Regions from separate parts of the Pseudomonas kurunegalensis genome, predicted to be linked through region 1. Evidence: predicted binding sites of a transcription regulator. Region 1 holds the regulator's gene; the other holds the start of a gene.
What was found. Region 1 encodes FliA, which starts transcription of late flagellar genes. Its sites were predicted from a motif close to CTAAAGTTTNNNNNNNNNNNGCCGNTAA; they were not measured.

Region 1 (6,566 bases):
CCAGGCGCACCAGGCGGTTGCGCACCAGCACCAGTTCGCCCACCATGTTCATGATTTCGTCCAGGCGCGCAGTGTCCACACGCACGGTGGTTTCCACTTCGCTGACAGCATGCTTGTCGGCGGCCGGGGCCGGCGCACGGGGTGCCGCCGCTGGCTTGCTGGCTGGCGCGACAGCAGGCTTGGCTACCGGCGGGCTGTCGGCCTTGGCTGCGACGGATGCTTGCACCTTGGCTGCAGCAGGCGCCTCGACTGCGGCAACGTCACCGCCGAACTTGCCCTTGCCATGCAGCTGGTCCAGCAACGCCTCGAACTCATGCTCGCTGATTTCGTCGCTGGTCGCTGCGGGGTTGCCCTCCACGGCGGGCGCCGGCGCCTTGGCGGCTGGCAAGGCATCCGCCTGGAAGGTGCCCTTGCCATGCAACTGGTCGAGCAGCGATTCAAACTCGGCGTCGGTGATTTCATCGCTGAGCGGTTCAGCAGACGCGGCTACCGGCGCGGCTGCCACCTCGGCGCTGAACTGGCCTTTGCCGTGCAACTGGTCGAGCAGCGACTCGAACTCGGCATCGGTGATTTCGTCACCCGCGCCGCTGACGGTCTCGCCCTGCATCTGCTCGTCGGCCGCCGCTTGCGCCTTGACCGCATCGAGCGAGTCGAGCAACTGTTCAAACTCGCTGTCGGTGATGTCCTGGTCCTCGACCGGGGCTGCGGCGGGCGCCTCGACAACCGGCTCGGGCACAGCAGCAGTGGGCGCAACCACTTCGGCGCCACCGGGCTCGGCCAGGCGTGACAACGCCGCCAGCAGCTCGGGGGTGGCCGGGGTCACTTCGGCGCGCTCGCGCACCTGGCCAAACATGCTGTTGACCGTATCCAGTGCCTCGAGCACCACGTCCATCAGTTCCGCATCGACCCGGCGCTCACCCTTGCGCAGGACGTCGAACACGTTCTCGGCAATATGGCAGCACTCCACCAGCTCGTTCAGCTGAAGGAAGCCGGCGCCCCCTTTAACAGTGTGGAAACCGCGAAAGATCGCATTGAGCAGGTCGGCATCGTCGGGCCGGCTTTCCAGCTCGACCAGTTGCTCGGACAGTTGCTCAAGAATTTCGCCGGCTTCTACCAGGAAATCCTGGAGGATTTCTTCATCGGCGCCGAAGCTCATCAAACGTGCTCCTTAAAAACCCAGGCTGGACAGCAGATCATCGACATCGTCCTGACCGGACACGACGTCTTCACGCTTATCGGCATGAATCTGCGGACCTTCACCCCGAGTCGGATGTTTTTCTGCATCTTTTTCTGCGCGCAGTTGATCGTGGTCATGTTTTATGCCGGCAAACCGGTCGACCTGGCTGGCCATCAGCACCAGCTTGAGCAAGTTGCTTTCGACTTCGGTCACCAATGTGGTGACGCGTTTGATCACCTGACCGGTCAGGTCCTGATAGTCCTGAGCCAGCAGAATGTCATTGAGGTGGCCGGCGACCTTGCGGTTACCTTCGGCGCTGTGCGTCAGGAAACTGTCGACGCGCTTGACCAGATCACGGAATTCCGGCGCAGCCACTTCGCGGCGCATGAAGCGCTGCCAGTCGGTGCTCAGGGCCTTGGCCTCGCTGGCCAGGTCGTTGAGCACCGGGGTGCTTTCCTCGACCAGGTCCATGGTGCGGTTGGCCGCGCCCTCGGTCAGCTTGACCACGTACGACAGGCGCTCGGTGGCGTCGGTAATCTGCGACACCTCCTCGGCTTGCGGCATGGTCGGGTCGATCTGGAAACTGACGATGGCGCTGTGCAGCTCGCGGGTCAGTTTGCCGACTTCCTGGTACAGGCCACGGTCGCGGGTCTGGTTCAGCTCGTGAATCAGCTGCACCGCCTCGCCGAAGCGGCCCCGCTCCAGGCTTTCGACCAACTCCTGGGCGTGTTTCTTCAGGGTCGATTCGAACTCGCCCAAAGAGGTTTGTGATGAATCCATGGCGCGCCCCCTGACGTGACTCAGCCGTTGACGCGTTCGAAGATCTTCTCGATCTTTTCTTTGAGCACCTGGGCGGTGAACGGCTTGACCACATAACCATTGACGCCGGCCTGAGCCGCTTCGATGATCTGGTCACGCTTGGCCTCGGCGGTCACCATCAGTACAGGCATGGTTTTCAGCTTGTCGCTGGCACGCACTTTACGCAGCAGGTCGATGCCCGACATACCCGGCATGTTCCAGTCGGTCACCAGGAAGTCGTAGTGGCCGTTCTCCAGCATCGGCAGCGCCGTGGTGCCGTCATCGGCTTCGTCGGTGTTGGTGAAGCCCAGATCACGCAACAGGTTCTTGATGATCCGCCGCATCGTCGAGAAGTCGTCAACGATGAGGATTTTCATGTTCTTGTCCAATTAGACCTCCAAGCAGTCTCAAACGCGCCCGGCCTACCGAGCACGCACTCATTCAATTCGGTACAACGTAGAAAACGACTGCAACGACAGCAGGCTCAACGTGCCCGCCACTCCCCAAGACGGCTGCGCAGACGCGCGGCACACTGGCTGTGCAACTGACTGACCCGCGATTCGCTGACACCCAGCACCTCACCGATTTCCTTGAGGTTCAGCTCTTCGTCGTAGTACAGCGCCAGCACCAGACGCTCACGCTCCGGCAGGTTGGCAATGGCTTCGGTCAGGGCAGCCTGGAAGCGCTCGTCCTCCAGGCCACGCGCAGGTTCGACGTGGCCACTGGCACCATCCTCGTGAAGCCCTTCGTGCTCGCCGTCCTGCAACAGGTCGTCAAAGCTGAACAGTCGGCTGCCCAGGGTGTCGTTCAAGATCCCGTAGTAATCATCGAGACTCAATTGGAGTTCGGCAGCAACTTCATGATCTTTAGCGTCCCGGCCCGTTCTGGCCTCTACGGCACGCATCGCGTCGCTGACCATACGGGTATTGCGGTGCACCGAACGCGGTGCCCAGTCGCCCTTGCGAACCTCATCCAGCATGGCCCCGCGAATGCGGATGCCGGCATAGGTTTCAAAGCTGGCGCCCTTGCTGGCGTCATACTTGCTGGCCACTTCCAGCAGGCCGATCATGCCGGCCTGGATCAGATCCTCGACCTGCACATTGGCTGGCAACCGCGCCAGCAAGTGGTAGGCAATGCGTTTGACCAGCGGCGCATATCGCTCGATCAGCTCGTACTGGGCGTCTTTGGCCGCCCGGCTGTACATCTTGAAACCGCTGGCGTTCATAGCACAGGTCCCGCGCTGGTGGGCTGCACCAGGCGCTCGACGAAGAACTCCAGATGGCCGCGCGGGTTGGCCGGCAGCGGCCAGCTGTCGACCTTCTGGGCAATCGCCTTGAAGGCCAGCGCGCACTTGGAGCGGGGGAAGGCTTCATAGACGGCACGCTGCTTTTGCACCGCCTTGCGCACGCACTCGTCGTACGGTACGGCGCCTACGTATTGCAGGGCAACGTCAAGGAAGCGGTCGGTGACCTTGGTCAGCTTGGCGAACAGGTTGCGCCCTTCCTGCGGGCTCTGCGCCATGTTGGCCAGCACGCGGAAACGATTCATGCCGTAGTCGCGGTTCAGCAGTTTGATCAGGGCGTAGGCGTCGGTGATCGAGGTGGGTTCGTCGCACACCACCAGCAGCACTTCCTGGGCAGCGCGAACGAAGCTGACCACCGAGTCACCGATACCCGCAGCCGTGTCGATCACCAGCACGTCGAGGTTGTCGCCGATTTCGCTGAACGCCTGGATCAGGCCCGCATGCTGGGCCGGGGCCAGGTGCACCATGCTCTGGGTGCCCGAGGCCGCCGGCACGATGCGCACACCGCCAGGGCCTTGCAGCATCACGTCACGCAGCTCGCAGCGCCCTTCGATGACATCGGCCAAGGTACGTTTGGGGGTAAGGCCCAGCAACACGTCGACGTTGGCCAGGCCCAGGTCGGCGTCAAGCAGCATGACCCTGCGGCCAAGCTCGGCCAGCGCCAGGGACAAGTTCACTGAAACGTTAGTCTTGCCGACGCCACCTTTGCCACCGGTCACGGCGATCACCTGTACGGGATGCATGCTACCCATGTCTGTTCTTTACCTTGTCTCGCTGGGACTCAGGCCACACGTGGGGCAATTCTGCGTACCCCTTGGCATAGCTACTTTGCACACACTTCATGGTCAACCCGCTCGCCGTGGGTTGTGATAGAGATCAGCGAACATGTCGGCCATGGCCTCTTCGCTGGGCTCGTCCTGCTGCTGCACATTGACTGCGCGGGAGACCAGTTGGTGGCCACGCGGCAGGTGCAGGTCGTCAGGAATGCGCGGGCCATCGGTGAGGTAGGCCACAGGCAGTTCATGACTGATGGCAAGGCTCAACACGTCGCCAAGGCTTGCCGTTTCATCGAGCTTGGTCAGGATGCAGCCGGCCAGGCCACAGCGCTTGTAGCTGTGGTAGGCGGCGGTCAGCACCTGCTTCTGGCTGGTGGTGGCCAGCACCAGGTAGTTCTTCGCAGCAATGCCACGCCCGGCCAGGGTTTCCAGCTGCATGCGCAGCGCCGGGTCGCTGGCCTGCAGGCCGGCGGTATCGATCAGCACCACGCGCTTGCGCAGCAAGGGCTCCAGTGCGGCTGCCAGCGACTGCCCCGGGTCGACGTAGGTCACCGGCACGTTGAGGATGCGGCCCAAGGTCTTGAGCTGCTCCTGGGCGCCGATGCGGAAGCTGTCCATGCTCACCAGCGCCAGGTTCTGCGCGCCGTACTTGAGCACATAGCGGGCGGCCAGCTTGGCCAGGGTGGTGGTCTTGCCCATGCCGGCCGGGCCGACCATGGCGATCACCCCGCCCTCTTCGATCGGCTCGATTTCCGGGATTTCGATCATGCGCGCCAGGTGCGCCAGCAGCATGCGCCAGGCCTGACGTGGCTCTTCGATCTCGGTGGTGAGGTCCAGCAGCTCGCGGGCAATCGGGCCGGACAGGCCGATGCGCTGCAGGCGCCGCCACAGGTTGGCCTGCTGCGGCTTGCTGCCCTGCAACTGGGTCCAGGCCAGCGAACCGAGCTGCACTTCCAGCAACTCGCGCAGGCCCGACAGCTCGGAGCGCATGGCATCGAACAGGCGCGGGTCTACTGGCGCAGCGGCCGGGGCAGCAGTAGCCGCCTCGGGAGCATCGACGTGCGGCTCGATCAATGGCTCGGCGGCGGTCAGCGACTGCCCGGCGAACAATTGGCGGTTGTTGTCACTGCTGTCCTGGCGGTGGTCCAGCTCAGCCTGGGCCGTGGCGATGCGCGTGTGCGTCTTGCGCAGCTCTTCTTCCAGCTCGGCGTTGGGCACGCGTGGGGCCAGGGCGGACAGCTTGTAGTCCAGCGCGGCCGTCAGTTCGACACCACCGGCAATACGGCGGTTGCCAATGATCGCGGCATCGGCGCCCAGCTCATCACGGACCAGTTTCATGGCCTGACGCATATCGGCGGCGAAAAATCGCTTAACTTGCATTATCCACTACCTCAGCCGTTAGGGCCCACGGTGGCAACGATGGTGACTTGCTTGTTGTCCGGTATTTCCTGATACGCCAGAACATGCAAATTCGGTACAGCCAGGCGACCGAAACGCGACAGCATGGCGCGGATCGGGCCGGCGACCAGAAGAATGGCCGGCTGGCCCTGCATTTCCTGGCGCTGGGCCGCTTCGATCAGCGAACGTTGCAGCTTCTCGGCCATGCTAGGCTCCAGAAGAACACCCTCTTCCTGACCCTGCCCGGCCCTTTGCAGACTATTGAGCAAAATCTGTTCCAACCTTGGCTCCAGGGTAATCACTGGCAGCTCCGACTCAACGCCGACAATGCTTTGCACGATGGCGCGACACAATCCGACGCGCACTGCCGCTACCAGCGCGGCGGTATCTTGACTCTTGCCAGCGTTGTTCGCGATGGCTTCGGCAATACTGCGAATATCGCGCACTGGCACCTGTTCCGACAACAGCGCTTGCAGCACCTTGAGCAGGCCCGACAAGGAAATGACGCCCGGCACCAGCTCTTCTGCCAGTTTAGGCGATGCCTTGGCCAGCACCTGCAGCAATTGCTGGACCTCTTCGTGGCCGATCAGCTCGTGGCAGTGCTTCTGCAGAATCTGGTTAAGGTGAGTGGCCACCACGGTGCTGGCGTCGACCACGGTATACCCCAGCGACTGCGCTTGCGAGCGCTGGCCAACGTCGATCCACACCGCTTCAAGGCCAAACGCCGGGTCGCGCGCAGCAATACCGTTGAGGGTGCCGAAGACCTGACCCGGGTTGATCGCCAGCTCGCGGTCCGGGTAGATCTCCGCCTCGGCCAGGATCACCCCCATCAGGGTCAGGCGATAGGCGCTGGGTTGCAGGTCGAGGTTGTCACGAATGTGCACGGTCGGCATGAGGAAACCCAGGTCCTGCGACAGCTTCTTGCGTACACCCTTGATCCGCGCCAGCAACTGGCCGCCCTGGTTGCGGTCGACCAGCGGAATCAGCCGGTAGCCGACTTCCAGGCCGATCATGTCGATCGGCGTGACGTCGTCCCAGCCCAGCTCCTTGGTCTCCAGCGCACGCTGAGGCGAGGGCAGCAGGTCCTGCTGGCGCTGCGCTTCCTGCTGCGCCT
Region 2 (6,566 bases), 840 kb from region 1:
ATCATCGAAGTACAGGCGCGTGTGCAGGTGAATGTTGATGCCCCGGGCAAACAGGCTGATGTTGATGTGCGGCGCCATCGGCACGCCAGCCGCGTTGTTCACCACGCCCGGCTTGACCGTGTGCAGCGTCCACTCGCCGGCATCGAAGGTGGTGGCGGTGCGACCAAAGCTGTTGAAGGCGTTTTCCAGGTTGTAGGCATCCTGGTACTCGCCATTGGCGTCGGCTTGCCACACTTCCAGGAACGAGTCGCGCACCAGGTGGCCGTTACCGTCATACACCTGGCCGATCAGCAGAATGTGCTCGCCCGGCGCGTCTGGCTTGGCCAGGCGGTTCCAGATTTCCTGGTCGCGGGTCGGGTTGCCGGCCGCTTCCAGGGCCAGGCCGATGTGCACGTAGGGGCCGGCAGTCTGCGAAGGGGTTTCCGGCAGCAGTTCGATTGGCATGGCGGGGTCCTCAGCAGTTTTCGAAGTGGGTCTTGCGCTGGCCGCGCAGCACGATGTCGAAGCGGTAGGCCAGGCAGTCCATCGGGTTGGCGTTGCTCATGTCGAGCTTGGCGATCAACTGCTGCACGGCTTGCGGGTTGGCGATCGACTTGACGATCGGGCACATCGGGATCAGCGGGTCACCCTCGAAGTACAGCTGGGTGATCAGCTTGGTCGCAATCGACGGGCCGCTGATGGCGAAGTGGATGTGCGCCGGGCGCCAGTCGTTCGGGCCGTTGCGCCATGGGTACGGGCCTGGCTTGATGGTGCGGAAGCTGTAGTAGCCATCACGGTCGGTCAGGCAGCGGCCGACACCACCGAAGTTCGGGTCCAGCGGAGCCAGGTAGCGGTCGTTCTTGTGGCGGTAGCGGCCGCCAGCGTTGGCTTGCCACATCTCCACCAGAGTATTCGGCACAGGCTTGCCGTACTGGTCGACGACCCGGCCGGCAACGATGATGCGCTCGCCGATTGGCAGGCCACCGTTGTTGAAGTTCAGCAGCAGGTCATGGTCGTGGGCACCGAAGCCCAGGTGGGAAAAGTCTGGCCCCGTGGTTTCGCTGATCGACTGTGGGATGCTGACCAGTGCCTGGCGCGGCGAGCGGGCAATGGACGTCTTATAGTCAGGCGTAAGGGCTTTGGGGTGCCAGTTGCGATCACGGATCACGAAGCGGCTGTTGTCCTGTGCGGGCATGCCGGTTTCCTCTCTTGGAATTATGTGAAGGCCTGGGCGTGGCAGGCGGACTTGCAGTTTCTGACAAGTCGCGCGCGATGAATATTGAAATCAGGCACCTTAAACATAACCATATGGTTATGGATTAACACCTTGGCCTGACACCTGCTGCTGTCGTGAACTAATCTTTGTCTTCTTGTTTCACGCTCGGGAGAGCACTCATGGAATGGCGAAAAGGCCGACGCAGCGACAACGTGGTCGATGCCCGAGGCGAAGGTGGCGGTGGCGGCGGCATGCGTTTCGGCGGCGGCAAGGGGCTGGGGCTTGGGGCGATCCTGCTGATCGTCGGCATCGGCTGGCTCACCGGGCAGGACCCGTTGCAGATTCTTGGCCAGCTCGCCGGCCAGATGGAGCAGCAACAGACGCAGGTTGCACCGAGTGGTGCGGGCGGCAAGGCGCCACCGGCCAATGACCAGCAGGCCGAGTTCGTTGCCTCGATCCTGGGCGACACCGAGGACACCTGGAAAGCCCTGTTTGCCGAAGCCGGCAAACAGTACCGCGACCCCAAGCTGGTGCTGTTCAGTGGCCAGGTCAATTCAGCCTGTGGCTTCGCCTCGGCGGCAGTGGGGCCGTTCTATTGCCCGGCAGACCAGCGGGTGTACCTGGACATGTCGTTCTTCCGCGAAATGGAAACCCGCTTTGCTGCCGCTGGCGACTTCGCCCAGGCCTACGTGATCGCTCACGAAATCGGCCACCATGTGCAGACCCTGCTGGGCGTTTCGGCCAAGGTGGATGCCGCGCGCCGCAACGGCCAGCGCATGGAAGGCGACAACGGCCTGCTGGTGCGCCAGGAGCTGCAAGCCGACTGCCTGGCCGGTGTGTGGGCCTACCAGGCCCAAAAGCGCCTGAACTGGCTGGAACCGGGTGACGTCGAAGAAGCTTTGAACGCGGCCAACGCCATTGGCGATGACCGCCTGCAGCAGCAAGGTCGCGGGCGTGTAGTGCCAGACTCGTTCACCCATGGCACTTCGGCGCAGCGCGTGCGCTGGTTCAAGGCCGGGTTTGCCCAGGGCGAGGTGAACAGTTGCGATACCTTCAGTGCGCGTAACCTTTGATACTGATTGGGGCCGCTTTGCAGCCCCAATTTATCCAGTTACAAATCTGCTGAAAAAGCGTTTCAGCTTCCGCAATCATTGCCGATAACCCCTGCACGAATCAGCGGGCATCCAGAACAACAACGCCTGGCGATCGAAGATCAAGAGAGCGAAAACTACTTCTGGAGAGCGTGCATGAACAGCTGGTTCGCCAACATCAGCGTCAACCTCAAACTCGGCCTGGGCTTCGGCCTGGTGCTGGTCCTCACCGGCCTGCTGGCCCTCACCGGCTGGACCAGCCTGGGCAGCCTGATCGACCGCAGCAACTGGATGGGCGACATCGGCCAGCTGAACAAGGACCTCACCGACCTGCGCATTGCGCGTCTGCAGTACATGATCGCCAACGGCGACGATGCCGCCGCCGCCAACACCCAGACCAAACTGGACGCCTTCAGCAAGCAACAGGCCTACCTGGCCAGCACCTTCAAGAGCCCGGAAAACATCAAGCTGCTGAATGAACTGGGCGAAACCATCAGCGCCTACAAGCTGTCGCTGAACAAGATGCGCCAGGGCTACGACGCCACCCGTACCGCGCGCACGGCGATGGACAGCTCGGCAACCCGCGCCGACCAGGCCATGGACACCCTCAGCCAGGAAGTGATGGCTCGCCCCGAGGCCGACAGCGTGCGCCTGGCCCAGTACCAGCTGATCAGCAAGGCCCGCCAGCAACTGTTGCAGGTGCGCATCGATGTACGCGGCTACATTGCCGACAACACTGCCGCCAACGAGCAGGCCGCCCTGCGCCAGCTGGATGCGGCGCTGGCCGATATCGACAACCTCAAGCGCCAGCTGCCCGCCGAAGACGTCCGTCTGCAGCAGTTCGAGCGCTCGGTGCTGGCCTACCGCGACGCCGTCCGCCAATTCCGCGACGCAGTCGCCGACATCACCACCTCACGCGCCGAAATGACCGTACAGGGTGCCGACATCGTCAAGCGCAGTGATGCGCTGTACCAGATCCAGCTGGAGCGCCGCGACATCGAAAGCACCCAGGCCCGCAGCCTGCAGGCCATCGCCACGTTGCTGGCGCTGTTGGTTGGCGTGCTGGCAGCGGTGCTGATCACCCGCCAGATCACCGGCCCGCTGCGTGAAACCCTGGGCGCGGTGGAAAAGATCGCCAGCGGCGACCTTACCCAGCACCTGCGCGTCACCCGTCGCGATGAGTTGGGCGTGTTGCAGCAAGGCATCGCACGCATGGGCACCACCCTGCGCGAGCTGATCACCGGCATTCGCGATGGCGTCACCCAGATCGCCAGCGCCGCCGAAGAGCTGTCGGCAGTCACCGAACAGACCAGCGCGGGCGCCAACAGCCAGAAGGTCGAGACCGACCAGGTGGCCACCGCCATGCACGAAATGGCCGCCACCGTTCAGGAAGTGGCACGCAACGCCGAGCAGGCCTCTCATGCCGCCACCGGTGCCGACGACGAAGCCCGTGCCGGCGATCGCGTGGTGGGCGAGGCGATTGGCCAGATCGAGCGCCTGGCCGAAGACATGCACCGCTCCACCGAAGCCATGAACCTGCTGCAGCAGGAAAGCCAGAAGATCGGCAGCGTGATGGACGTGATCAAGTCGGTGGCCGAACAGACCAACCTGCTGGCGCTGAACGCAGCGATCGAAGCGGCGCGTGCTGGCGAGGCCGGGCGTGGATTTGCCGTGGTTGCCGACGAAGTGCGCGGCCTGGCGCAGCGCACGCAGAAGTCCACCGAAGAAATCGAAGAGCTGATTGCCAGCCTGCAACATGGCACCCAGCAAGTGGCGAACGCCATGCAGGGCAGCCGTACCCTCACCGACAGCAGCGTCGAGCTGGCACGCAAGGCCGGGGCTTCGCTGGAGAGCATCACCAGCACGGTGTCGAGCATCCAGTCGATGAACCAGCAGATTGCAGCGGCGGCAGAGCAGCAGAGCGCGGTGGCTGAAGAGATCAGCCGTAGCATTCTGAATGTGCGTGATGTGTCGGAGCAGACGGCAGCGGCCAGTGACGAGACGGCGGCGTCGAGTGTGGAGCTGGCGCGGTTGGGTGGGCAGTTGCAGACGCTGGTCAGCCAGTTCCGCGTCTGACCTCAAAATTGTGGGGCCGCTTTGCGGCCCATCGCGACACAAGGCCGCTCCTACAGGAGATCGCGGAACCCTGTAGGAGCGGCCTTGCCGGGGCGCCGGACCGGTCGGATAGGAGGGCAAAGCCCTCCCAGCAATCTGGCAGGTATTACTTGACGATCATCCCCACCCCACGCCCACGCGGATCGGAAGCGGTCTCAAGCTTCGCCCCGTCCACCCGGATCGCCTGGATATCGCCCATCTCCCAGCCCTGATCCTCCAGCACATAACCCATCTTCTTCAACTTATCCGCCTCCGGCCCGGTCAACGGCGCATAGGCATCAAAGTAGATGGTGTCCTTGGGCAGCAACTGATGGTGCACCCGCTGCGCCGCCACCGCCTTGGCTAGCGGCATATCGTAGTCGTACAGGTTGTTCATCACCTGGAAGATCGAGGTAAAGATCCGCGAGCCACCCGGGGTACCGATCACCAGTTCGACTTTGCCATCGCGGGTCATCAGGCTAGGGCTCATCGACGACAGCATGCGCTTGCCCGGTTCGATGGCATTGGCATCGCCCCCCACCACACCAAAGGCATTCGCCGCCCCCGGCTTGGCGCTGAAGTCATCCATCTCGTCGTTGAGCAGGAAGCCTGCCCCCTTCACCACCACGCCACTGCCGTAGTCGAGGTTGAGGGTGTAGGTGTTGCTGACCGCGTTGCCCTGCTTGTCGACGATGGAGAAGTGCGTGGTCTGGTGCGGCTCAAGGCCCGGCTTGACCTTGTCGGTGTCGGAAATGGCCTTCGGGTTGACCTGCGCGGCACGCTTGGCCAGGTAGTCCTTGGCCACCAGTTTATCCACAGGTACCTTGGTGAACGCCGGGTCACCGAGGTAGTCGGCACGGTCGGCGAACACGCGCTTCTCGATCTCGGCCAACAGGTGGATGTACTGCGCCGAGTTGTGCGCCACCCCTTTGAAGTCCGCCGCGCGGTCTTCCTTGATACCCAGCAGCTGGGCCAGGGCCACACCGCCAGAACTTGGCGGTGGCGCGGTGTAGACCACGTTGCCACGCCAGCTCACGGCCATCGGCTCACGCCATACGGCCTTGTAGTCCTTCAGGTCTTCCTTGGTGATCAGGCCTTTGTCAGCCTGCATCTGCGCCACCAACAGGTCGGCGGTCTTGCCCTGGTAGAACTCGCTCACGCCTTTGTCAGCGATACGTTCCAGTGTCTGGGCCATTTCTGGCTGTTTGAACAGTTCACCGACCTTCATGTTGCCGAAGTAGTCGTTGAAGTTGGTCGCCGTCTTGAACATGCCTTGGGCATCGTTGCGGTACTGGTACTGCTTCTCCGCCACCTTGAAGCCGTTTTTCGCATAGCCGATGGCCGGGGTCAGCAGCTCGCTCCAGGGCAGCTTGCCGAACTTCTTGTGTGCCTCCCACAGGCCCATCACGGTGCCGGGCACACCTGCTGCACGCACCCCGACCAGGCTGAGGTTCTCGATGACTTCGCCCTTGTCATCCAGGTACATGTTGCGCGTGGCTGCCTTTGGCGCGACTTCGCGGTAGTCGAGGAAGTAAGGCTTGCCGTCGACGAACAGGGTCATGAACCCGCCACCACCAATGTTGCCGGCTTCGGGGTACGTCACCGCCAAGGTGAAGGCAGTGGCCACCGCGGCATCCACCGCGTTACCACCCTTTTTCAGAATATCGGCAGCCACCTGTGCACCATATTGATCGGGGGCAGCCACCGCGCCACCCTCCAGCGTGGCGGCGTAAACCGAGGAACAGCTCAGGATCGCGGCTGCGAGAGCCAGGTACTGGAATGGAACAATACGCATGACACTTCCTTGGTGTTGTTTTTGTTGAGCAGTCAGTAAGGCCGAAGCGGTTCGACTGCGCAATAACACGTAGGAAGTTTCGCCGCCTGCGGACAGGATTTGTCGCGTTCAGGCAACTCAGCAGGCGTACATCGCCAGCTTGCGCTGGATGAAATCGAGGAAGCACTGGATACGCAATGCCAGCTGGGTGTTGCGGTAGTACACCGCATGAATCGGCTGGCGGTAGCCATTGTTGGCCTCGCTCAGCAGCACCTGCAGGCGCCCGGTGCGAATGTCCTCGTGGGTCATGAAGTGTGAAAGGCTGACGATGCCCTCGCCGGCCAGCGCCAGCTGGCGCAGGGTCTCGCCACTGGAAGCGATCAGCGCCGGGCGAATGCTCCAACGGTCACCC

Region 2: the regulator FliA is predicted to act here: its motif matches at 2,329-2,356, upstream of QQ992_RS24060 (methyl-accepting chemotaxis protein).

Annotation. Positions count from the first base shown of each region.
Region 1 is NZ_CP127871.1:4,414,939-4,421,504, forward strand. Features, by position in the region: gene QQ992_RS20025 (chemotaxis protein CheA) at 1-1,156, opposite strand, end outside; gene QQ992_RS20030 (protein phosphatase CheZ) at 1,169-1,957, opposite strand; gene QQ992_RS20035 (chemotaxis response regulator CheY) at 1,978-2,352, opposite strand; gene fliA (RNA polymerase sigma factor FliA) at 2,460-3,200, opposite strand; gene fleN (flagellar synthesis regulator FleN) at 3,197-4,030, opposite strand; gene flhF (flagellar biosynthesis GTPase FlhF) at 4,124-5,434, opposite strand; gene flhA (flagellar biosynthesis protein FlhA) at 5,446-6,566, opposite strand, start outside.
Region 2 is NZ_CP127871.1:5,250,394-5,256,959, forward strand. Features, by position in the region: gene pcaG (protocatechuate 3,4-dioxygenase subunit alpha) at 1-444, opposite strand, end outside; gene pcaH (protocatechuate 3,4-dioxygenase subunit beta) at 455-1,174, opposite strand; gene ypfJ (KPN_02809 family neutral zinc metallopeptidase) at 1,375-2,268, shown strand; gene QQ992_RS24060 (methyl-accepting chemotaxis protein) at 2,443-4,362, shown strand; gene ggt (gamma-glutamyltransferase) at 4,508-6,175, opposite strand; gene QQ992_RS24070 (LysR family transcriptional regulator) at 6,293-6,566, opposite strand, start outside.